2 regions of the Sphingomonas sp. Marseille-Q8236 genome follow, and region 1 is predicted to be linked to the other one. Evidence: riboswitches for the same ligand, from Rfam matches in the RefSeq annotation. Region 1 holds a riboswitch; the other holds the start of a gene.
The links. A riboswitch is a leader RNA that binds a small molecule or an ion and turns the genes downstream of it on or off. The one in region 1 is predicted to bind thiamine pyrophosphate.
Positions count from the first base shown of each region.

Region 2: another riboswitch for thiamine pyrophosphate. It lies ahead of thiC (phosphomethylpyrimidine synthase ThiC); the one in region 1 lies ahead of ACWPWT_RS16740 (TonB-dependent receptor).

Region 1 is NZ_CBCOPO010000002.1:915,133-919,980, forward strand. It holds gene ACWPWT_RS16735 (PAS domain S-box protein) at 1-1,718, shown strand, start outside; TPP riboswitch at 1,762-1,871, shown strand; gene ACWPWT_RS16740 (TonB-dependent receptor) at 1,976-4,213, shown strand; gene ACWPWT_RS16745 (phosphotransferase enzyme family protein) at 4,261-4,848, shown strand, end outside.
Region 2 is NZ_CBCOPO010000001.1:646,711-666,591, reverse strand. It holds gene ACWPWT_RS03125 (glycoside hydrolase family 43 protein) at 1-423, shown strand, start outside; gene ACWPWT_RS03120 (S9 family peptidase) at 619-2,688, shown strand; gene ACWPWT_RS03115 (DedA family protein) at 2,664-3,269, shown strand; gene ACWPWT_RS03110 (acyl-CoA thioesterase) at 3,266-3,658, shown strand; gene ACWPWT_RS03105 (methylated-DNA--[protein]-cysteine S-methyltransferase) at 3,709-4,206, shown strand; gene ACWPWT_RS03100 (hypothetical protein) at 4,318-4,542, shown strand; gene ACWPWT_RS03095 (OsmC family protein) at 4,806-5,210, opposite strand; gene ppc (phosphoenolpyruvate carboxylase) at 5,215-7,890, opposite strand; gene ACWPWT_RS03085 (hypothetical protein) at 8,165-8,629, shown strand; gene ACWPWT_RS03080 (DUF1826 domain-containing protein) at 8,640-9,257, shown strand; gene ACWPWT_RS03075 (hypothetical protein) at 9,304-9,750, opposite strand; gene ACWPWT_RS03070 (HNH endonuclease) at 9,771-10,337, opposite strand; gene gluQRS (tRNA glutamyl-Q(34) synthetase GluQRS) at 10,433-11,284, shown strand; gene ACWPWT_RS03060 (twin transmembrane helix small protein) at 11,294-11,521, shown strand; gene ACWPWT_RS03055 (cob(I)yrinic acid a,c-diamide adenosyltransferase) at 11,526-12,089, shown strand; gene egtB (ergothioneine biosynthesis protein EgtB) at 12,128-13,399, shown strand; gene egtD (L-histidine N(alpha)-methyltransferase) at 13,402-14,379, shown strand; gene ACWPWT_RS03040 (ferritin-like domain-containing protein) at 14,577-15,560, shown strand; gene ACWPWT_RS03035 (ferritin-like domain-containing protein) at 15,594-16,613, shown strand; TPP riboswitch at 16,755-16,863, shown strand; gene thiC (phosphomethylpyrimidine synthase ThiC) at 16,896-18,743, shown strand; one part of gene ACWPWT_RS03025 (IS5 family transposase) at 18,901-19,325, opposite strand; one part of gene ACWPWT_RS03025 (IS5 family transposase) at 19,325-19,658, opposite strand; gene ACWPWT_RS03020 (hypothetical protein) at 19,766-19,881, shown strand, end outside.

The DNA of each region.
Region 1 (4,848 bases):
ACCGTGCGGTTAACCTGCCGGAGCGGGCCCTGGCCACCGCCGCATCCACCGGGACCTTCGAGGCAGAGGGCTGGCGGGTTCGCAAGGACGGCACCCGCTTCTGGACCAGCGTTGTCATCGATCCCGTCATCGATGACGAAGGGGGCCTCATCGGTTTCGCCAAGGTCACCCGCGACATCACCGACAAGCTGGAGGCGCGGCGCGCGCTGGAACAGAGCGAACAGCGTTTCCGCCTGCTCGTCGAGGGGGTGAAGGACTATGCTGTCTATATGCTCGATGCGGATGGGCGGGTCACGAACTGGAATCCGGGCGCGGCCGCGATCAAGGGCTATAGCGCGATGGAGATTGTCGGCGAACATTTCTCGCGCTTCTATACCGAGGAGGATCGGCAGGCGGGCGAACCGGAACGCGCTCTCCGTATCGCGCGCGAGGCTGGCAAGTTCGAGACCGAGGCCTGGCGGGTTCGCAAGGACGGTACCCGCTTTCGTGCCGGCGTGTTGATCGATCCGATCCATGACGAGAGCGGCAGGTTGATCGGCTTCGCCAAGATCACCCGCGACCTGACCGAGCGCTGGGCGGCGCAAAAGGAGGTCGAGCGCGCCCGCGAAGCGATGGCGCAGGCGCAGAAGATGGAGGCGGTGGGGCGGCTTACCGGCGGCGTCGCGCACGATTTTAACAATCTGCTGACCGTCATCCGCTCTTCGGTCGACCTGCTCAAAATGCCTAGTCTGGCACCGGAAAAGCGGCAACGCTATCTCGATGCGATTTCCGACACGGCCGACCGTGCGGCGGCCCTGACATCGCAGTTGCTGGCATTTGCCCGGCGACAACCGCTCAAGCCTGAGATTTTCGATGTCGCGGCGCGGATCGCGGCGATGCGACCGATCATCGAAACGAGTGTGGGGGCGGCCATCACGGTGACGATCGGCGCGAGTGAGGATGCGATCGTCAGCGCGGACCCCAACCAGTTTGAGACGGCGCTGTTGAACCTCGTCATCAATGCGCGCGATGCGATGCCATCGGGCGGGACGCTCGACATTGCCGCCTCGCTCGTCGAAGGAGTGCCCGCCGTCCGTGGACATGGGCCAGGGGCAGGGCGGTTCGTCGCGGTGCGCGTTGCGGACAATGGTGCCGGCATCGCGCCCGAGACGCTCGGCCATATCTTCGAACCCTTTTTCACCACAAAGGGTCTTGAGAAGGGGACCGGCTTGGGTCTCAGCCAGGTGCACGGTTTCGCCAAACAGTCGAATGGCGAGGTCGATGTGGATAGTCGGATTGGAATGGGCACCGCCTTCACGCTCTATCTGCCGCTCGCAAAGCCGGAAGAGATTTCTGCCGGAGCTTCGGCCCTGCAGAAAAGACGCGCGAAGCTGACGACCCACCGCGTGCTGTTGGTCGAAGACAATGACGTGGTGGGTCAGTTCGCCCGCGATCTGCTGCAGGAAATCGGACAGGTGGTGACCTGGGTGAAAAGCGGTGAGGCGGCATTGGCGTTGTTGGAGACATCGGCCGACAAATTCGACCTCGTCTTCAGTGATGTCGTGATGCCCGGTATGAGCGGGCTGGAATTGGCCAAGGCCGTGGCGACGCGCTGGCCCGATCTCGAAACGGTTCTGACCAGCGGCTATAGCCATGTTCTTGTCGAACAGGCGAACCATAGCTTTCGACTGCTGCGCAAGCCCTATTCGATGGATGGGCTTATCACGCTTCTCAAATAGGTCGGCAATAACCGTTTGCATGGACGCCGGAACGGCCTAGACGGCGGCATCCCCGGGGGACCGCTGATGCGCGGTTGAGAGATGGGCAGCAGCCCGTGACCCGTAGAACCTGATCCGGATCATACCGGCGTAGGGAGGGGTGACGGCTCCTCCGTCGTCCCTTCCTGTGAAGTGGACCTGAGGCGATGCCGATTATGAATGTGCGCGGTCGAATGATGTCTCGGTGCAGCGCGGTCGTGCTGAGCTCGGCATGGCTGATGCTTCCCGGCACTGCTTCGGCACAGCAGGCGGCCGAGGCCCGAAGCGACATTCGCGTGATCGGTCACCGCGATCCCGAGGGGCTGCTACCCGATCAGACCGAGCCCAAGGCGGTAAGCGCGATTTCCAGCGACTTCATCGTCAAGCAGGCCCCGACCCTCAACGCGTTTCAGCTCGTGACGCTGTTGCCCGGCGCGAACGTCGCCTCCAGCGATCCTTACGGTCTTTCGACCAGCTCCAGCCTGACCCTTCGTGGGCTGGGCCAGGATGAGATCGGGGTGCTGATGGAGGGCGCGCCGCAAAATGACATCGGCTATTATTACGCCTATCCGTCGCAATTTGCAGATCCCGAAAATCTGCGGAGGATCGTGCTGGCCCAAGGGTCGGTAGATATCGACTCGCCGACGGTCGGCGGGGCGGGGGGCTTGTTGTCGCTAACGCTCGACGATCCCAAGGACACGCGCCAGGCGCTTGCCGATCTGTCGCTCGGTGCCTACGCGCTGCGCCGCCTGTTCGTCCGGCTTGATACGGGGACGATCGGCAGCACCGGATGGAAAGCGTTCCTGTCCTATTCCAACACGCGCGCGGACAATTGGCGCGGTGCGGGGTTTGACACGCGGCAGCATGTGGATGCCAAGCTGCTTCGGGAATGGGGCGGCGGTAATCGTGCCAGCCTAGCCCTGTCGTATAATAACGCCAATTCCTCGACCTATCCCAGCCCGACCTTGGCCGAGTGGGAGGCAAAGGGTCGCGGGTTCAACTATGATGCGCGCTATAGTCCGGGAAACACCAGTTACTGGCGACTATACCGGGCGCCGTTCCGCAATCTTTACGCCTCGGCACCGGTGCATGTGACGCTGAACGATCGCCTGACGCTCGACAGCACGACCTATCTGCAATTCGGATACGGCAATTCACCTTACGGCACGCAGCTTTCGACCACCGGCAACTTCCTTGGCGATGAAGAGCTTGGCGCACCTATTTCGCTGCCGGGGGCGGTGGACGGCGTCGCCACGGTCCTGGGCAATTACACGGGCGATCAGATGCGGACCGGCAATGTCAGCAAGCTGACCTTGCAGGCCGGCATCCACCGGCTCACCGCGGGCCTGTGGTTCGACCATGGGACGGACCGCGTTACCCAGACCTATACGTCGGTCGGCGCGGACGGGCATCCCATCGACCAATGGGGATATCGCAGCAAGGCGATCCGCACCGCCGACGGCCGGCTGCTCGCCTATGAGAACCAGCGCACCGTCACGGTCACGAAGAGCTTTTTCCTGGCCGACAGCATCGCACTTACGCCGCGCCTGACGCTCGATATGGGCTTCAAGGGCGTCAATCTGCTCCGCAATGGCCGTAACCATCTGCCTGGGCCGCAGACCCGCGTTCGCGGCGACAGCTTTGCCGCTTTGCCGCGCGCCGCCGTCCATTATGCGATCGACGACCGGCAGCAGTTGTTTGCCAACGTCACGACGAACTTCCGAACCCCCAATGAATTCACGCTTTATGACCTTTACGATGGCGGCATCGTCTCGACGCGCGGGACCGACGCGCTGAAAAACGAATATTCGGTCTCTCAGGAATTGGGCTATCGCTATATCGGCCCCAGCCTGTCGGCCTCGGTGACCGGCTTTCACTATAAGTTCCGCAACCGGCAACTCGCGACGGTCGTCGACATTGGCGGTGCGCAGGTCAATTCGACGCTGAACGCCGGGGGGCAGACCTCTTACGGCGTCGACGCCGAGATCGACTATCGTCCCGCCAAGGGCGTCAGTGTCTATGTCTCGGGCGAGTATCTACGGGCGCGGATTGATGACGATCTGCCCGTCGGCGCGGATTATCTGCCGACGCGGGGCAAGCGCGCGGTATCGAGCCCGACGCTGCAACTCGGCGGCGGTGGCACCTATGACGATGGACTGGTCTTCGGCAGCATCGCGGGCAAATATGTCGGCCGCCAATATGCGACATTCATGAATGACGAGAGCATCAAGGGCTATGCGACGCTCGATCTGGCGATCGGCGTTCACCTTGCGGCTTTGCTGGACGGCAAGCGTACCGATCTGCGCCTCAACGCGATCAACGTGACCGACCCGCATGTCCTCTCAGGCGTGCAGTCGGTCAGCACCAACGCCCGTGACGTCGTCGGGCGCGGCGGCACGATCGTTACGGGCAGTGCCCCCGCTTATTATATCGGCGGCGGCGCGGCTGTCGTGGCAACCGTCTCGCGCGGGTTTTGACGGTGACCGTTTCCAGGGATGCGCATGTCAGCCACCAAGTCCATGGCATGGGGCTCGCTCTGGAAGCCCCTGTCTGGCCCGCGATCACGCCGGACGAAGCGGCGGCGGTGCTGGCGTGCTTTCCAGACGCGGGTCGGATCGAAGCTTTGCGCTGGCACTCTCCGCGACCATTTTCCGCCGCGACGCTGATCGATACGACGGGCGACGCACTCCTCCTCAAGCGTCATGATCGTCGCGTGCGGTCCATAGCAGGGCTGGCCGAGGAACATGCTTTTATCGCCCATCTGGCGGCTTCAAGGATGCCGGTGCCCGGAATATTGCGTACGGGGCAGGGGACTAGCGCGGTCGCGATGGGGGAGTGGACGTACGAACTCCATCGTCAGGCGCCGGGGGAGGATCTGTATCGCGACCGCCCCTCCTGGACCCCGTTCCTGTCCTATGATCACGCTTATGCAGCCGGGGCCGCCCTTGCCCGGCTGCATCACGCATCGCGTGACTATGGCGCCCCGCCACGGATGGACCAGCCCCTGGTCGCCAGCTTCGGAATTCTGTCGGCCACGGATCCGATTGCGGCTGTCGAGGCCTATATCCGGTCCCATCCCGCATTGGCCGCTTTCTTTGCGAGGCGGCCTTGG
Region 2 (19,881 bases), on a different contig from region 1:
ACCCGGCATGACGGCTATTATGTCCGCGCGCTGCCCGATGGCGGGAACGAGGCGCCCGCGCTCTTCAAGGCGAAGGGGCGCTATTACATGTTCGCTTCGGGCCTGACCGGGTGGCGGCCCAATCCGGGGCGTGTCTATGTCGCGGACGCGGTCACGGGGCCGTGGCGCTCGCTGGGCAATCCGGTGCGCGGGAGCGAAATCGACCAGAAGACGACCTTCCACTCGCAATCGACCTTCGTCCTGTCCCTGCCGCCCGAGCGGCCGGGTGGCGAGCCGCGCTTCATCTTCATGGCGGATCGCTGGCGGCCGGAAAATGCGATCGACGGGCGCTATGTTTGGCTGCCGGTGGAATGGGAGGGCGAGACGCCGGTCCTGCACTGGCGGGATCGCTGGACGCTGGCGGATGGGTGGAAGGCCAGGTAACCCCGCCCGCCGTTCAGCCTGAGCGAAGTCGAAGGCCACGGGATTCCCTTCGTGGCCAAGCGCGGAACGTGCGCTTCGACTTCGCTCAGCGTGAACGGTTGTTGGGGAGCCACGTAGCGAGGGGATGGCGGGGCATGAGAAATAGCCGAGCCGCCGCCTCTTCCGGCAGACCCCAACCCTAGCTACATCCGTGGGATGACCGAACCCGTTGCGCTGACTCCGCCCGTTGCCGAAACCCGTGCCCACAGCTTCACCGCGCATGGCATCACCATCGAAGATCCCTATGCCTGGCTGAAGGACCCCGCTTACCCGGAGGTCACCGACAAGGACGTCCTGTCCTATGTCGAGGCGGAAAACGCCTATTTCGAGGCGGTCATGGCCCCGCGCCAGCCGCTGATCGAGCGGCTGTATGAAGAGATGAAGGGGCGGATCAAGGAGGACGAATCCTCCGTGCCGCAAAAGGATGGCGACTGGCTCTACTGGACCGCGTTCGAGACGGGCGGGCAATATCGCAAATGGTGGCGCAAGCCGGTCGCGGGCGGCCCCGACGAGCTGCTGCTCGACGAACCGGCGCTGGCCGAGGGCAAGGAATATTTCCGGCTGGGCGCCTTCTCGATCAGCAACAATGGCCGCTACCTCGCTTATGCGATCGACGACAATGGCTCCGAACGGTTCGAGGTGCGGATCAAGGACCTGACCACCGGCGAACACCTGGCGGAAGTCATTCCCGGCATGTTGTCGGAGATCGTCTGGACAAAGGACGACAGCGGTTTCCTCTACGGCGTGGCCAATGCCCAGTGGCGGACCGACAATGCGCGCTTCCACAAGCTGGGCACGCCGGTCGCGGATGATGTCGAGCTGTTCCACGAGGATGACGAGGGCTACCGCGTCGCCGTCGCCGAGACCTCCGCACGCAACTGGATCGTGATCGTGACCGGCGACCATGTCACCAGCGAGGTGCGGCTGGTCCCGTCCGACAATGTCTTCGCCGAACCCATCCTGGTCGCGCCCCGCAAGGAGGGCCGCGAATATGATGTGGACGAGCATGACGGCACGCTGTTCATCCACACCAATGACGTGGACCCGCAATTCCGCCTGTGCACCGCCTCGATCGAGGCACCCGGCGACTGGCACGAGCTGATCGGGCCCAACCCGCATTTCTACATGACCGGGGTCGAGTGCTATAAGGACTTCTTCGTGGTCGAGGGGCGCGAGGGCGGTTTGGACCGTATCGCCATCCACCGCTACGACGCGCCAACCATGGCGCAGCGGATCGAATTCCCCGAGGCGAGCTACACGGCGGGCCTGGGCGACAATCCCGAATATGACGTGTCGGTCCTGCGCCTGGGCTATGAATCGATGGTCACGCCGGGCACCGTCTATGACTATGACGTAGCGACCGGCGGGCTGACCGTGCTGAAGGTCCAGGAAATCCCCTCGGGCTATGACGCGGACAAGTACCGGACCGAGCGGCTGAAGATTGCCGCGCGCGACGGGACGATGGTGCCGGTGTCGATCGTCTACCCGAAGGATTTCCCGCGCGACGGGTCGGGCAAGCTGTTCCTCTATGCGTACGGCGCCTACGGCTATGCGATCCCGCCGGGCTTCTCCACGGGCCGCATGAGCCTGCTCGATCGCGGCTTCGCCTATGCCATCGCGCATATTCGCGGAGGCGACGATCTGGGCCAGCAATGGTATCTGGACGGCAAGCTCGAAAAGCGCACCAACACCTTCCACGATTTCGTCGATGTCGCGAATGGGCTGATCGCGGGCGGCTGGACCAGCCAGGGGCAGATCGCGATTGCGGGCCGCTCGGCGGGCGGCGAGCTGATGGGCGCGGTGGTCAATTCCGACCCCGAACTCTGGGGCGCGGTGATCGCCGACGTGCCCTTTGTCGACGTGCTCAACACGATGATGGATGCCGAATTGCCGCTGACGCCGGGCGAATGGCCCGAATGGGGCAATCCGATCGAGGACAAGGCGGCGTTCGAGCTGATCCACAGCTACAGCCCCTATGACAATGTCCGGGCCCAGGCCTATCCGCCGATGTTCATCTCGGGCGGGCTGAACGATCCGCGCGTCACCTATTGGGAGCCCGCGAAGTGGGCCGCCCGGCTCCGCGCGACCAAGACCGACGAAAATCTGCTGCTGCTCAAGACCAATATGGGCGCCGGGCATGGCGGCAAGTCGGGCCGGTTCGAGAGCCTGCGGGAAGGTGCGGAGGAACATGCCTTCGTCCTGTGGCAGATGGGAGTGGAATCCTGAGCATCGAGGCGATCGTCGCGCGCTATGGTGTCGTCGCGATCGCGCTCGGCGCAGGGCTGGAGGGGGAGACAGCGGTCGTCACCGGCGGCATCCTGGCGCATCAGGGATTGATCGGCTGGCCCGCCACGCTGGTCGCGGCGGCGGTGGGGTCGTTCCTGGCGGATCAGATCTTCTTCACCATCGGCCGCCGGTCGCGCGACGGGCGCTGGGTGGCCAAGCTGCGCAAGCGACGGGTCTATGCGCGCGTGACGCGGATGATGGAACGCTATCCCGTCGGCTTCATCTTCGCCTTCCGCTTCCTCTACGGCCTGCGGACGATCAGCCCGGTGGCACTGGGCACTAGCAAAGTGTCGACCCGGCTGTTCGTCGCGGTCAACGCCGCATCCGCCGCATGCTGGGCTTCGATCTTCGTCGGCATCGGTTATCTGTTCGGTGAGGCGTTCCAGGAACTGGCGGCGCGCTATCGCCCCAGTCTGCGCCATATCCTGATGGCGGCGGCACTGGTCATGGTCGCCGCCGCGATCGGCTGGGGCGTCCGCGCGTTGTGGCAAAGGTACAGGGACCCGAACGAACAGGCATGAGCCGCTTTTCGATCCAGATCACCGCAGGCCCCGACCATATCGACGAGCTGGGCCATGTGAACAACGCCGTCTGGGTCCAGTGGATTCAGGCGATCGCCACCGCCCATTGGGAAACGGTCGCGCCGCCCGAACATGTCGCGGCGCATGTCTGGGTCGTGACGCGGCACGAGATCGACTATCGCGGCAATGTCGTGGCGGGGGAAACGGTGACGGCGGAAACCTGGGTCCCCAACCCGCCCAAGGGCGCGCGGTTCGACCGGCATGTCCGCTTTCTGGATGCCGAGGGGCAGGTGAAGGTGGAGGCGGTGACGACCTGGGCGCTGCTCGACCGCGCCACCGGCCGGCTGTTGCGCGTCACGGCTGAGATCGCCGCGCCCTTCATGGTTTGACCGCAAGAAGCGGGACGCGCGGGGCGCGGGGATCGGCTAGGGTCGGTCCCATGTTGAGCGAATGCACCATGGCCTCGCCGGTCGGCGAACTGACCCTTGTCGCCAGCGAGCGCGGCCTGCGCGCCATCCTGTGGGCCGAGGAGAGGGCAGGGCGGGTCCGGTTGCCCGAACGGCGCGACGATCCCGCCCATGCCGTCCTGGCCGAGGCGGTGCGCCAGTTGCGCGACTATTTCGAGGGACGGCGCCGCACCTTCGACCTGCCGCTCGATCCCGAGGGCACGGACTTCCAGAAAGCGGTGTGGACCGGCCTGAACGCCATTCCCTATGGCGAGACGCGCAGCTACGCCGCGCTGGCCGCCGCGATCGGGCGGCCGGGGGCCTCGCGTGCGGTGGGGGCGGCGAATGGCCGTAATCCGTTGTCGATCGTGACGCCGTGCCACCGGGTGATCGGCGCGAACGGGACGCTGACCGGCTTTGCGGGCGGGCTGGCGGTCAAGCAATGGCTGCTGGCGCACGAACGCGGCGAGCGGCAACGCGCGCTCGCCTGAGCGATCCACGACGGCCGCACCCGTCCGCGCGGCCGATCGAAGGGCTGCGGGCTTGGCCGGTCGAAGCCTGGGGGCGTATCCGTCCGCCGGCTTCCACCGGGAGAATCGGATATGCGATCGATGCTCTCGCCCGTAGCGGCCGCCCTGCTGACCGCCGCGAGCCCCGCGCCGACGCCGTGCTGCCGCAATCTGGGCGAGGTGCGAATCCGGCAGATCCTGGCGCCCATCCGCGAAAAGGTCGCGCGGCAGGGGGTGAACCCCGATGTGGCGGAGGCGACCTTCCGCGCGATGGTCGAGGGCTTTGCCGCCGAGGAAGCGCGGCAGGTCGGGCGCTGAATTCCTTTCCGGCGGATCGACATTCAGCATTGCTTCTTCTTCTTCCCCTCTCCCCTGGACAGGGGAGAGGGTTAGCGAAGCTTGCCAGCCTGCTGGCTAGCACAGCTTGGGTGAGGGGTTGAGCGAGCCGAAAGGCTCGCGCGCTCGCCAAGCGAGCGCCCACCCCTCACCCAGCTCCGACTAAGCCTTTGCTTTCGCAAAGACCAAGTCTGCGCAACCCTCTCCCCTCTGCGAGGGGCGAGGGAAGGAAGGCCATCGGGCCGTCAGTCCTCGTCCCACAGAATGGCGATCGGCGCGTCGATGCCCAGCACCGCATGGACCGGGCAGGCCGCCGCCGCCGCTTCCAGCCTTTTGCGCTGCGCCGGATCATAGCGTCCCGGCACGCGCACCGTCACGGCCAGCGTCGTGATCCGGCGCGGGGCGTTGCCCATCTCCTTGGTGACGGTCGCCGTCGCGCCCGCCAGCTCCAGCCCGGCGACGCGCCCCGCCATCGCCATGATGCTCAGCACGCAACCGCCCAGCGATACCGACAGCAAATCGCTCGGCGAAAAGCCCTCGCCGCTGCCCCCCAGTTCCTGAGAGGCATTGGTGACCAGCACCGCGCCGGAGTCGGGATGCTCGGTCCGGCAGCGCAGGCCACCTTCGTACCGGACCACGAAATCGGTCACGTTCTTACCCGCTGTTGCGCAGCGCGGTGGCGATGCCGTTGATCGACAGCAGGATGCCCTCGCCGATGCGCGGATCGTCCTCGCCCGCGCGGTGGCGCTTCATCAGCTCGATCTGGAGCAAATTCAGCGGCTCGATATAGGGCAGGCGCAGGCGGATCGACGCCTCCAGCGCGGGATTGTCCGACAGCAGTCGCGTCTGCCCCGTCACGGTCAGCAACCCGTCGCGCGCGCGGTGCCAGCCGTCATGGATGCGCCCGAAGATCGAATCCCGCAAGGCTTCGTCCTCGACCAGCCCGGCATAGCGGCGCGCGATGCCGATGTCCGACTTGGCGAGCACCATCTCCATATTCGCCAGCGTCGCGGCGAAGAACGGCCAGTTCTTGGCCATGTCGGCCAGCAGCGCCTTGTCCTCGAAATTGGCGATGGCGGTGCCGACGCCGAACCAGCCGGGCAGCATGACGCGCGCCTGCGCCCAGCTGAACACCCAGGGGATGGCGCGCAGGTCCTCGATCGCGTCGGACTTCTTGCGGCTGGCCGGGCGGCTGCCGATCTTCAGGCCCGCAATCTCCGCGATGGGGGTCATCTGGCGGAAGAAGGTGCGGAAACCCTCGGTGCCATAGACCAGGTCGCGATAGGTGGTGAAGGCGGTCGCCGACATCTCCTCCATCGCGGTGGTGAAGCGCGCATTGTCCGCCGCCGACAGCCGGTCCGGCTCCAGGCTGGCGAGCAGTGTCGCCGATGCCATCGCCTCGAGATTGGTCAGTGCGGAATCGCGCGTGCCATATTTGCCCGCGATCACCTCGCCCTGTTCGGTGATTCGGATGCGGCCCTGCACCGTATCGTGCGGCTGGGCGCGGATCGCGGCGAAGGCGCTGCCGCCGCCCCGTCCCACCGCGCCCCCGCGCCCGTGGAACAGCTGCATCCGCACGCCCGCTTCCTCGAAGACCGGGCGGAAGGCGCTCGACGCCTTGGACAGCGACCAGGTGGAGGTCAGGTAACCGCCATCCTTGTTCGAGTCCGAATAGCCGATCATCACCTCCTGATGCCCGCGCGCGCGGACGATGGCGGCGATCTCGGGCAGCGCGAAATAGGCGCGCATGATCTCGGGACCCGCCTCCAGATCCTCAATCGTCTCGAACAGGGGCACCGCCATGATCGCGGCAGTGGCGGGTTCGCCGGGACGATAAAGGCCGAATTCCTTCAGCATCAGGTTGATTTCGAGCAGGTCGGACACCGACTTGCCCATCGAGACGATATAGTTGGTCAGGCACTTCGGGCCGTATTTGGCATGCGCATCGGCGGCGGCCTGAACGATGGCGAGTTCGGAGCGGGTCTCGTCCGAATAGTCCGCATAATGGCTGAACAGCGGTCGGGCGTTGGCGAGTTCGCGGCGGAGCAGCGCGATGCGCGCATCCTCGTCCAGCGCCAGATAATCCGCCTCGACCCCAGCCACCTTGAGCAGTTCGGCGACGACGCGTTCATGCACCGCCGAATTCTGCCGCAGGTCGAGCGTGGCGAGGTGGAATCCAAAGGTTTCGACCGCGCGGATCAGCCGCCCCAGCGCACCGCCGCTGGCCAGCGCCCCGTCGCCGCGTGCCGCCAGACCGCGCGCGATCGCGACCAGATCGGTGCGCAGCGCCTTGGGGTCGGGATAGGGCTCACCGGTCAGGCGGCCGGGGCGGGGCGGGGTCTTGCCGGTCAATGCCCGATGGGTGGCCGCCAGCCGCGCATAGATGCCCGACAGCGCGCGGCGATAGGGTTCGTCGGTGCGGCTCAAGGCTTCGTCGCCGCTCGCATCGGCCAGGGCCAGCACGGCCTCGTCCACCTCGGAATGTTCGGTCGAGATGGAGAGTTCGGCCCCCAGCGCGTGAACCCCCTCGCAATAATGGGTCAGCACCGCATCGGCGGCCTGGGCGAGCGCGGTGGTCAGCGAGTCGGCGGTGACGAAGGGATTGCCGTCACGGTCACCGCCGATCCACGAACCCGGACGCAGGAATGCGGGCACGCGCGCGCCGAACGCCTTGTCCCAGCGCTGGTAGAGGGCGGGCAGCACCGGCAGGAACACGTCGCGCAAGTAGGAGAGCGCGGTTTCCACCTCGTCGGTGACATAGAGGCGTTCACGGCGCAGGACGCGGGTCTGCCACAACAGCGCGATCTGGCGACCGATCGCCGCCTCCACATCGTCGCCATCGGGGGTGACGTCGCGGCCCGCATCGCGCATCGCCAGCAATTCGGCGATTCGGTTGCGGTGATCGATCATGCTCTTGCGGCGCACCTCGGTCGGGTGCGCGGTCAGCACTGGAACGACGAGCGCGCGGGCCAGCAACTCCATCGCCGCCTCTCGGTCGATGCCCTTGGCCGCCAGCGTCTCCAGCACTTCGCCAATATCGGTGCCCGGCTCGCGCGCGATCCCCTGCCGATCCTCGGCGAGATTGGCGAGCATCGAGAACAGCATGAAGCCGCGCACGAAATCCAGCGTCTCGTCGAGCGCGAGCCGTTCGAGTTGCAGGTCGACAGAGCCGTCCTCGCCCAGCCCGCGATAGCGGTCGACCGACGCACGGCGAATCGCCTCGGTCGCCTCGAACAGCGCGTCTCCACCATAGCGGCGGATCACATCGCCCAGTTGCGAGCCCAGGAAACGGATATCGGCGTTGTTCGCGATGGGAGGCAATTTGTTCATGCGCGCATTGCTGCAACGCAATAGGCCGGGCGTCAACCGATTGCAGATGGCAATGTTCGTATAATATCTTGTGCCGTCATGCCCTAAAGTTGCGTTTAAGCCAATCGGTTCGCAGCTTTTTCGATCGGGGCAGCGCCAACAGCAAGATTTCCTCACACATTAGCGAAGATATGTAATATCATTAACAATATGGGTTGGCGTGGTTTGCAACTGGCGGAAGCGCGATCGCGCAGGCGCCGGACGACACCACGATCATTAGAGAAAGGTAGGGGCTATGTTTACCGAAGAGCTGGTCCACACGGCGTTACAGACATGGTGCGACAATGTGGTGGCGGTCGGCCGGGTTCATGCCGAAGGCGGCGACGTCGGGGCCTTCGCCTCCCGGATCCTGAGCGACAATTATGATTACGACCATGGCAAGGTGCTGTTCAAGCCGACGCTGACCTTCGGCGCAAAGACCTATCGACCGACCAAGGAGGGGGCGCTCGCCTATTTCATCGGCGGCAATCCGGACTTCCCGGACGACAAGGGGTTCAAGCTGAAGCCCTGGGTGAAGGTCTGGTACAGCAAGCTCGACTATATCCTGCGCGGCGACCTGGCGATCGTGCAGTGCAACGTCCACTTCATCGGCGAGGATGACAGCCACATCTTCGTGAACAAGAGCTTCGTGTTCAAGCAATGCGAGGATGGGAAGGTGCGGATCATCCTTCACCAGTCGTCGCTGCCCTATCAGCCGTAACGCCGGGGCGATGACCGCGATCGGCATGGCGCGGCGGGTCGCCATCGGTGGCGATAGCGCGCTGCTCGATCATATCGCGCGGCCCGATACGGCTCTGGCCATCTGGTGGCGTCGGTTGCCCCCGCCGCTCCGGGCGGCGCTGGACGCGCTCGACCTGAACGGTGTCGACAGCCTGTCGGTCGAGACCGATCTCGGTGGGTCGATCGAGGCCTCCTTGCACGCGGCGGGATATGCGCGGGCGGTGTGCGAGATGCTGGGGGCGGACATCGACCGTCTCGTCCGGCGTCTCGCCGCGCTGACCGGCGAGGATTGTCTGCGCGTCCGGCTCGCGGTCGGCCACGGAGGGGACGGCCACCAGTTCCACGCCGACCGCACCCCCCTCGCGCTGCGATGCACCTATATCGGCCCAGGCATTCAATGGTGCTGCGTCGATGGGCTGGACGCGATCTGCGAGGTTCCGACCGGGGCGGTGGGCGTGTTCAAGGGGCGGATGCTGCTAGACCCGCCCATGATCCTCCACCGTGCGCCGCCTGGCGGTGATCGTCGCCTCGTGCTGTCGATCGAGCCCGCGCATGGCGGAGAGTGGGAGCGATCACTGCCGATCCTGCCCAGCGCCGATCCCTGTTGAGGGGAGAGTTGTACGGCGAACGATCCGGCGGCGGCCCTCGTTAGGCTCAGTTCATATTCCCCGGTTCGCCATTGGTGGCCCCCGTCGCCACCGGGTTGGTCGGCGCGGCGGGGCGTTCGGTGCGCGAGGCTTCGCGTTCCTCGGAGGTCACCGTGCCGTCACGATTCAAGTCCATCCGGTCGAACCGCGCCAGCATCCCCTCGAAAAATTCGCTTTCGGTGATCTCGCCGTCTTTGTTGCGGTCCAACTCCCACAGACGCGAATTGGTGGTGGGCATTTCCTCGGCGGTGATGATGTCATTGCCGTCGCGGTCCAGTTCGCGGAAGCGGCGCGCCATCATGCCGCCGAAATCGACACGGCTGGTCACGGATGGCGGAACGAAGCCGGCCTTGGCGGCAGCGCGATCGGCTTCGGCACGGTTCTCTTCCTTCTTGCCGCACGCCGCCGTCGCCATCATCGCCACCAGCCCGAGGCCTATCGCCCAATCCCGCATTCCCGACTCCCAACGGTTCGTTACGCTTCCAGCTCAACGTCCCAGTACAGCCAGTCGTGCCATGTTTCATGCAGATAATTGGGCGGGAAGCTGCGGCCATGTTCCTGCAAATGCCAGTTTGTTGGGCGGATCGGCTCGATATGCAGCGGCATTCCGGCCTGTCGCGGGGTGCGTCCGCCCTTCTTCAGATTGCAGGGCGCACAGGCGGTGACGACATTTTCCCAGGTCGTCCGGCCGCCTTGGGCGCGGGGAATGACATGGTCGAAGGTCAGGTCGCGGTGCGATCCGCAATATTGGCAGGAAAAACGGTCGCGCAGGAACAGGTTGAAGCGGGTAAAGGCCGGGAATTGCGACGGCTTCACGAATTGCTTCAGCGCGATGACCGAGGGCAGCTTGACCTTGGCGGTCGGGCTGCGCACCTCGCGCTCATAATGGGCGACGATATCCACCCGGTCGAGGAACACGGCCTTCACCGCGGTCTGCCAGGGCCAGACCGACAGCGGGTAATAGGACAGCGGCGTATAGTCCGCATTCAGTACGAGCGCCGGACAACTATCCGGGTGTCGGATCAGGTCGGGATGAAACACAGCTCCTCCCTTCGTGGTACTGCTGCGCCTTTCGCCCAGCAGCGTGACATGGCTATGACAGCATGGGACGGGAATCGCGGTCAAGGGGGTGGGCGATGAGCGGAGTGGGTCCCGTGACGCGTTTCGCGCCCAGCCCGACCGGGCGGCTGCATCTGGGCCATGCCCTGTCGGCGGTTCGCGCGCATGATCTGGCGCGGCGCGGCGGTGGCCGTTTCCTGCTCAGGATCGAGGATATCGACGGCACGCGCAGCCGCCCCGAACATGTCGAGACGATCTTGCGCGACCTGGAATGGCTGGGGCTGGAATGGGACGATCTGTCCTTCCAGTCCGAACGACTGGATCATTATGCGGCGGCACAGGGGCGGTTGGCGGACCTGCTCTATCCCTGTTTCTGCACGCGCGCCGAAATCGCCGCCAGCCTGTCCGCGCCGCATGGGGCCACGCCGCTCTATCCGGGGACGTGCCGCCATCTGTCGCATCACGAGCGTGGCGCGCGGATGGGGGATCCGCATGGCTGGCGGATCGACATGGCGCGTGCGGTCGAGCGGGTGGGCGCGCTTCACTGGCATGACGAACGCGAAGGGGCAATCGTCGCCGATCCGCTGAGCCATGGCGACGTCATCCTGGCGCGCAAGGATGCGCCCGCCAGCTATCATCTGGCGGTGACCGTGGACGACGCGGCGCAGGGCGTGACCGACGTGGTGCGCGGCGTCGACCTGTTCGAGGCGACCCATGTCCACCGGCTGCTACAGGCGCTGCTCGGTCTGCCGACGCCGCGCTATCATCACCATCCGTTGATCGTCGGGGCGGATGGACAACGTCTGGCCAAGCGTCACGGCGCGCCCGCGCTGGCGGCGATGCGAGAGGGTGGCGAAGATGGGCGCGCACTGGCGGACGCGCTGCGCCGCAATATGCTTCCCGCTGGATTTCGGCTGGGGGAGGCGTAAGCTTCGGGGATGAGCACTTTCCTCGTCATCCTGCTGATCGCGGCGATGATCGCCACCGTCGTCGCGCTGGTGCGTGGCATCATCTCGTTCCTGCAGGAGGCCACGGCCGAGGCGAAGGGCGAGGGGCCGGCCGCGTCGCAGCTCAAGTCCAACCGGATGATGCAGCAGCGCATCTTCTTCCAGGCGCTGGCGATTACCATCGTCGTGCTGCTGCTGTTCCTGGCAGGGCGGACTTGATCCCTTGGTCAAGCTGACGAAAATCTACACCCGTACCGGCGACGAGGGCACCACCGGCCTGGTCGACGGCTCGCGCCGGTCCAAGGCGGATGCGCGCATGGTCGCGATCGGCGAGGTGGACGAGGCGAACAGCGCGATCGGCGTCGCCTTGCTCGCTATCGACGGGCCGCTGGCCGCGTCGCTGACGCATATCCAGAACGATCTGTTCGATCTGGGCGCCGATCTGGCCACCCCCGGCGACGTCCAGGGCGCGCTGCGCATCCTGCCTGAACAGGTCGTGCGGCTGGAAAAGGAGATCGACGCGATGAATGCGCGCCTGACGCCGCTCACCAGCTTCATCCTGCCCGGCGGCACCAGTGCGGCGGCGCATCTGCATCTGGCCCGCGCCATCGCCCGGCGAGCGGAACGGGCCAGCGTGGCGCTGGGCGAGCAGGAGGCGATCAATCCGCCTGCGCTCGCCTATCTCAACCGATTGTCGGACTGGCTGTTTGTCGCGGCGCGGGTGATGAACCAAAGCGGCGCATCGGACGTTCTTTGGGTTCCAGGAGGGGTGCGCACGGAACGGTAAAGGGCCGGCCGGGTCCCCCGCTATCCGGGGAGCGCCCTATGCCGACTTCAATACCGTCCCCCGTGACGGCCGTGACGCCTACCGATCATCTGGCGTCCCGCTATCGGTCGGTGCGCGCACTGACGCTCGCCCTTGCCGAGCCTTTGTCCGACGCCGATGCGACTGTGCAGTCGATGCCCGACGCCTCGCCCGCCAAATGGCATATGGCGCATACGACCTGGTTCTTTGAAACCTTCGTGCTGCGCGACCATGTGCCGGGCTATGCGCTCCACGATCCGCGCTTCCCGTTCCTGTTCAACAGCTATTATGAGGCCGAGGGCAAGCGTCATGCGCGCCACCGCCGGGGGATGATCACCCGCCCGACGCTGGACGAGGTGCGCGCCTATCGCGTTCATGTCGATGCGGCGCTGCTCGCCGCGCTGCCCGACCTGCCCGAGGCGGCGCGCGAGCTGGTGGCGCTGGGCTGTCATCATGAGGAACAGCATCAGGAACTGTTCGTCACCGACATCCTCCACCTCTTTTCCGAAAACCCGCTGGAGCCTGCGCTCTATGCGCCCCTGCCCAAGACGCCGGTCGCCATGCCGGGCCCGATCGGTTGGATCGCGGGGCGGACCGGCATCGTGCAGATGGGGCATGACGGACAGGGTTTCGCCTTCGACTGCGAAGGGCCGCGTCACGATGCGCTGCTCCATCCCCATGCGCTGGCGGACCGCACCGTCACCAATGCCGAATGGATGCAGTTCATCGACGATGGCGGCTATCGCGATCCCCGGCTCTGGCTGTCGGACGGCTGGGCCTGGGTGAAGGCGGAAGACGTCGGCGCGCCGCTTTATTGGGAGATGCGCGACGGCGGCTGGACCCGGTTCGGGCTGGACGGGCGGCGCGCGGTCGATCCGGCCGCGCCAGTGACGCATGTCAGCTTCTACGAGGCGGATGCCTTTGCCACATGGGCCGGTGCGCGGCTGCCGACCGAGATGGAATGGGAGGCGGCGGCCTCTGGCTTTGATGCTTCGAGCGGCAATCAGATGGACGCAGCGGGGGCGATCGAACCCCGCCCCGCTACCGATGGCCCCGCCTTTTTCGGCGATGTCTGGGAATGGACCGGCAGCGCCTATCGCCCCTATCCCGGCTTTCGCGCCGTAGAGGGCGCGGTCGGCGAATATAATGGCAAGTTCATGAACGGGCAGTTCGTCCTGCGCGGCAGCAGTTGCGCGACCCCGCGAGGGCATGGCCGCGCCAGCTACCGCAACTTCTTCTACCCCCATCAACGCTGGCAGTTCACCGGCGTCCGTCTGGCAAAGGACCTGTGACCATGTTGAAGCCTGAGATCGAGGACGGGCAGATGTCCCTGGCCGACCCCGCCTTCCGCGCGGACGTGCTTGCCGGACTGGAGCGTCGCCCGCGCGCCATTCCCGCCCGCTGGTTCTATGACCGGCGCGGTTCGGAATTGTTCGAGGCGATCACCGACCTGCCCGAATATTATCCCACCCGCACCGAAACCGCGATCCTGAAGTCCATGTGCCCCGAACTGGTCGCGCATGTCGGCAAGGGGCGCGCGGTGGTCGAGTTCGGATCGGGTTCCTCTACGAAGACACCCGTTCTGCTCCGCTGCGTCGAGCCTTCGGCCTATGTGCCGATCGACATTTCCGGCGACTTCCTGCGCGAATCCGCCCGCAATCTGCAACAGGCCTTTCCCGATCTTCCCATCCATCCGCTGGAGGGGGATTTCATGCGACCGCTGACGCTGCCCGCGATGGTGGCGGACGCGCCGAAGCTGGGCTTCTTCCCCGGATCGACCATCGGCAACATGACGCCCGCCATGGCGACCGACCTGCTGCGCGCGATGCGCGGATCGCTGGGCGAGGGGGCGATGCTGCTGATCGGGATGGATCGCGCCAAGCCCACCAATATTCTCGTTCCCGCCTATGACGATGCCCAGGGGGTGACGGCGGCCTTCAACCGCAATCTGCTCGACCGGATCAATCGCGAACTCGACGGCACCATCCCGGTCGAGGCCTTCCGCCATCGTGCGGTGTGGAACGACGACCGGTCGCGGATCGAAATGCATCTGTCGGCGGAGCGCGACGTGGACTTCACCGTCGAGGGTCGGCCCTTTGCCATGGCGGCGGGTGAGACCATCCATACCGAGAACAGCCATAAATACGGCCCGCGTGACGCCCGCATACTGCTGCGCGCCGGCGAGTGGACACCCGTAGCGCAATGGAGCGACCCGGACGAACTGTTCGCGGTCTATCTGGCGGAGGCGCAATCGGTCAGGCTGGCTCCGTAAGCGGCCTGCCTACAATTCTTATGGCAAAAGCATTTATTTAACAAAAGTTGCGTCTTTTTTTCCGGGGTCACGTTTCGCTTCATGGTTCGGCCGAAAACTTTGCATGCGAAGTCTTCGGCCATACCCCTTTATGAGATCTTCTGACGGTGACTCAAATACAGAAGCTCTCATCTTGGTTCCTTACTGGGAGGAGCATGATGACGGAAAGCGCACAACTGCTCGACGCGTTCGACGCGCGGGTCGAGCGCCGCAATCGGCGGCGCGACTTCTTCAAGACGGCGATCGGCGCGGCGGCGGCGGGCGTGACCGCCTTTACCCTGACCAGCCGGGCCGGAGCGCAGGCAGCGATTACCGACACCGATATTCTGAACTTCGCGCTGAACCTCGAATATCTCGAAGCGCAATTCTATGCCTATGCCGCCAACGGCACGGGCCTGCCCGCCAGCCAACTGACGGGTACGGGCACGCAGGGTGCGGTGACCGGCGGCGCGCAGGTCAATTTTGCGACCGGTAACAGCGGCGACGCGATCATCGGCCAATATGCGCGCGAGATTGCCGCCGACGAAGCCGCCCATGTCGCCTTCCTGCGCACCGCGCTGAGCAGTGCCGCCGTGGCGCAACCGGCGATCAACATTTCCGGCGATGCCAATGGCCCGTTCACGGCGGCGGCTCGCGCGGCGGGCGTGGTCGGTGCCAACGAGACCTTCAACCCCTATGCCTCGCCGACCGCGTTCCTGCTGGGTGCGTATATCTTCGAGGATGTCGGCGTGACCGCCTATAAGGGGGCGTCGCCGCTGATCAGCAACAAGACCTTCCTTCAGGCCGCTGCGGGCATCCTGGCGGTCGAGGCCTATCATGCCGCGATCGTCCGCACGACGCTTTACGGCCTCGGCTATGACATGGCCAACCCGCAGTCCTCGCTGATCACCGCTGCAGGCCGCATCTCGGACGCCCGCGACAGTCTGGACGGCTCGACCGATCTCGACCAGGGGATCGCGCAGACGACCGTCAATGGTCAGCTCGTGTCCAATATCGTGCCGCTCGACAATAACGGCATCGCGTTCAGCCGGACGCCGCAGCAGGTGCTCAACATCGTCTATCTGAACAATGCGGCGGCGACGCTCGGGGGCTTCTTCCCGGCGGGCGTGAACGGCACCCTGCGCGCCAGCGCGGCGAACTAATCCCTTTTTCCTCGTTTCGAGAGGATTATCATCATGAGCGAAGAACGCTTCATTCTCGACGTCATCGACGAAGCCTCGGCCAAGCGCCGGGCCGATCGCCGCCGGTTCATGCGCATGGCCGCCGGGGCGGGGGCCGTGGGCGGACTGGCGATGCTGGGCGCCTGCAACAATGACGATGACGACGTGATCGTCGTCCCCACCCCGACGCCGACCACCGCCCCGACCGGTTCGGTGACCGATGCCGACGTACTGAACTTTGCGCTTCAGCTCGAATATCTGGAAGCGCAATTCTACAGCTATGCCGCTTTCAATACGGGCCTTGCCGCGTCGTTCCAGACGGGTACGGGCACGCAAGGCGCGGTCGCGACCGGCACGAGCGGCCAGCCGCGCGGGGTCGCGTTCAAGGACCCGATCGTCGCGCAATATGCGCGCGAGATTGCCCTGGACGAGATCGCGCACGTCAACTTCCTGCGCACCGCGCTCGGCACTTCGGCGGTGGCGCAACCGGCGATCAACCTGTCGGGCGATGCCAATGGCGCCTTCACCGCGGCGGCGCGTGCCGCCGGCGTGATCGGCGCGAACGATACCTTCGACCCTTATGCCTCGGACGAGAATTTCCTGCTCGCGGCCTATATCTTCGAGGATGTCGGTGTGACCGCCTATATGGGCGGCGTCACCCTCTTGAGCAACAAGACCTATGTCGAGGCGGCGGCGGGTATCCATGCGGCGGAGGCCTATCATGCGGGGCTGGTCCGCTCGGTCCTGTATCGCAAGGGGCTGACCACCTCGTCGCTGATCACCGCGGCGGGCCAGATTTCGGATGCTCGTGACAGCCTCGATGGCTCGACCGATCTGGATCAGGGGATCGTCGCGACCGTCAATGGGCAGCAGGTGGCGAATATCGTGCCCGCCGATGCCAATGCCATCGCCTTCACCCGCACGCCGCAGCAGGTGCTGAACATCGTGTATCTGAACAAGGCGGCGGTCACCGGCGGCGGCTTCTTCCCCAACGGCCTGAACGGCAACGTCCGGACCAGCGCCGCCAGCGGCTGATCGCCTTTATCCTTCCCAAGGATCCCTGCCCCGGTCGGCCATCTTCCCCTGCCCGATCGGGGCTTTTTTTGTCGTTCGCCCCGGCGATGGGGCGTTCCGCGCAAAACCGCTTCTTATCCGTCGCAAATCCGCTTATGCAGGGACTATCCCCGGGGGAGCGCTGGCCTGCGCTTGAGAGGGGGGCAAGAGCCCCCGACCCGCTGAACCTGATCCGGCTGACACCGGCGTAGGGAGGGAGCGGCCCCATCTCTCATGGTCCGTTTCCTCCGCATGGAGTGGACTATGGCAGATATTCCCGCAAAGGCTGAAATTGGCGTCACCACCGGCCCCATTCGTGGGTCGAAGAAGATTCATGTCGGGCCGCTGGATGTCGCGATGCGCGAAATCCATCTCGACCCGTCCTCGGGCGAGCCGCCGCTGCGCGTCTATGACACGTCCGGCCCGTACACCGATCCGAACGCCCGCATCGATATCATGGCGGGCCTTCCCCAGCGCCGCCGTGCCTGGATCGAGGGACGCGGCGATGTCGAGGCCTATGACGGCCGCGAGATCCGCCCCGAGGATAATGGCCAGCTGGGCCCCGACCGGTCGGGCGGCGTGCCGCAATTCCCGCGCACCGGGCTGAACCGCCCGCTACGCGCCAAGCCGGGCATGAACGTCAGCCAGATGCACTATGCTCGGCGCGGCATCATCACGCCCGAAATGGAATATGTCGCGACCCGCGAGAATCTGGGCCGCGAGATGCTCAAGGACTATGTCCGCGACGGCGAGAGCTTCGGCGCGAGCATCCCCGATTACGTGACCCCCGAATTCGTCCGCGACGAAGTGGCGCGCGGCCGGGCGATCATCCCCAACAACATCAACCACCCCGAATCCGAACCGATGGCGATCGGCCGCAACTTCCTGGTCAAGATCAATGCCAATATCGGCAATTCGGCGGTCGCCTCCAACGTCGCGTCCGAGGTCGACAAGCTGGTCTGGTCGATCCGCTGGGGCGCGGACACGGTCATGGACCTGTCGACGGGGCGCAACATCCACGACACGCGCGAATGGATCATCCGCAACTCGCCCGTGCCGATCGGCACCGTTCCCATCTATCAGGCGCTGGAAAAGGTCGGCGGCATCGCCGAGGAACTGACCTGGGACATCTTCCGTGACACGCTGATCGAACAGGCCGAGCAGGGCGTCGACTATTTCACCATCCATGCGGGCGTGCGCCTGCCCTATATCCCGCTGACCGCCAAGCGCGTCACCGGCATCGTGTCGCGCGGCGGATCGATCATGGCGAAATGGTGCCTGGCGCATCACAAGGAGTCGTTCCTCTACGAACGCTTCGACGAGATCACCGAGATCATGAAGGCGTACGACATCGCCTATTCGCTGGGCGACGGCCTGCGCCCCGGCGCGATCGCGGACGCCAATGACGAGGCGCAGTTCGCCGAGCTCTACACGCTGGGCGAGCTGACCAAGCGCGCGTGGGAACAGGACGTGCAGGTGATGATCGAGGGGCCGGGCCATGTGCCGATGCACAAGATCAAGCAGAATATGGACAAGCAGCTTGAGGCGTGCGGCGAGGCCCCCTTCTACACGCTCGGGCCGCTGACCACCGACATCGCGCCGGGCTACGACCATATCACCAGCGGGATCGGCGCGGCGATGATCGGGTGGTACGGCACGGCGATGCTCTGCTACGTTACGCCCAAGGAGCATCTGGGCCTGCCCGATCGCGACGACGTGAAGGTCGGGGTGGTGACCTACAAGCTGGCCGCCCATGCCGCCGATCTGGCCAAGGGGCACCCGGCCGCCAAGATGCGCGACGACGCGCTGAGCCGCGCCCGCTTCGAGTTCCGCTGGCGCGACCAGTTCAACCTGTCGCTCGACCCCGACACGGCGGAATCCTACCACGACCAGACGCTCCCGGCCGAGGGCGCCAAGACCGCCCATTTCTGTTCGATGTGCGGCCCGAAATTCTGCTCGATGAAGATCACGCAGGAAGTGCGCGAGTTCGCGGCCAAGCAGAACGCCCCGGTCGAAACCTTCGTCGCGGCGGAAGACGCCGAGGCGGGGATGCAGGAGATGAGCGAGAAATTCCGCGAGAAGGGCGGGGAGGTTTACCTTCCGGCGGAGTAATGAAATGGGGCCGCACTCAACGCGAGTCTGGCCCCATTGCCGACGTCCGTTCAGCCTGAGCGAAGTCGAAGGCCATGGGAAAGCGAAGTATCTAGTTTCGACACAGTTTTGATATAAGCCTGTTTCTCGCAGTGGTTTTAGGGTCAGGACTCGTTGATCACAGCCAGAAGATGACGGTGGCAGCGAGGGTGACGGCGGCAAAGAAGGCAGTGGGGCAGCGATCGTAGCGGGTAGCGACCCGACGCCAGTCTTTGAGGCGGCCGAACATGATCTCGATGCGGCTGCGGCGCCGGTAGCGGCGCTTGTCGTATTTGACCGGCTCGTTGCGTGATCGCCGGCCCGGGATGCAGGGCTGGATGCCTTTGGCCTGGAGGGCGTCCCTGAACCAGTCGGCGTCGTAGCCGCGGTCGCCGAGCAGCCACTGCGCCTTCGGCATGTCATCCAGCAGCGCTGCCGCGCCGGTGTAGTCGCTGACCTGGCCCGCGGTCATGAAAAAGCTTAAGGGGCGCCCGTTTGCATCGGCGACGGCATGTAGCTTGGTATTCATACCGCCTTTGGTGCGGCCGATCAGGCGGCCAAGATCCCCTTTTTTACCCGCAGGCTTGATGCCGTGCGGTGCGCCTTCAGATAGGTTGCGTCGATCATGACCGTCTGCGGCTCGGCGCCAGCTGCAGCCAGACCTTCCATCATTCGCGTGAACACGCCGGCCTCGCCCCAACGCTTCCACCGATTGTACAGCGTCTTGTGGGGGCCATACTCGCTAGGCGCATCTCGCCAGCGAAGCCCGTTGCGATTGACGAATACGATGCCGCTCAGCACCCGCCGGTCGTCCACCCTCGGCTTGCCATGGCTCTTGGGAAAGAAGGGCCGCAGCCGCTCCATCTGCTCGTCCGTCAGCCAAAACAGGTCACTCATCTCGGTCTCCTTGCGGAGCCTGAATCAGATCGCGACGCTCACATCAATGGGTCCTGACCCTAGGAATAGATGCCTGTATGCTTTCCTGAACATCCTAGGAGAAGGCGATGTTGCAGATCGCAACGGCAGGCGTCACGGCACTTGCGCAAGTTTACGGATTTTCCGACGCTTCCAGCTTTCTCGCCAGTCATGTCGAGACGCTCAAAGGGCTCGACAATGTTTT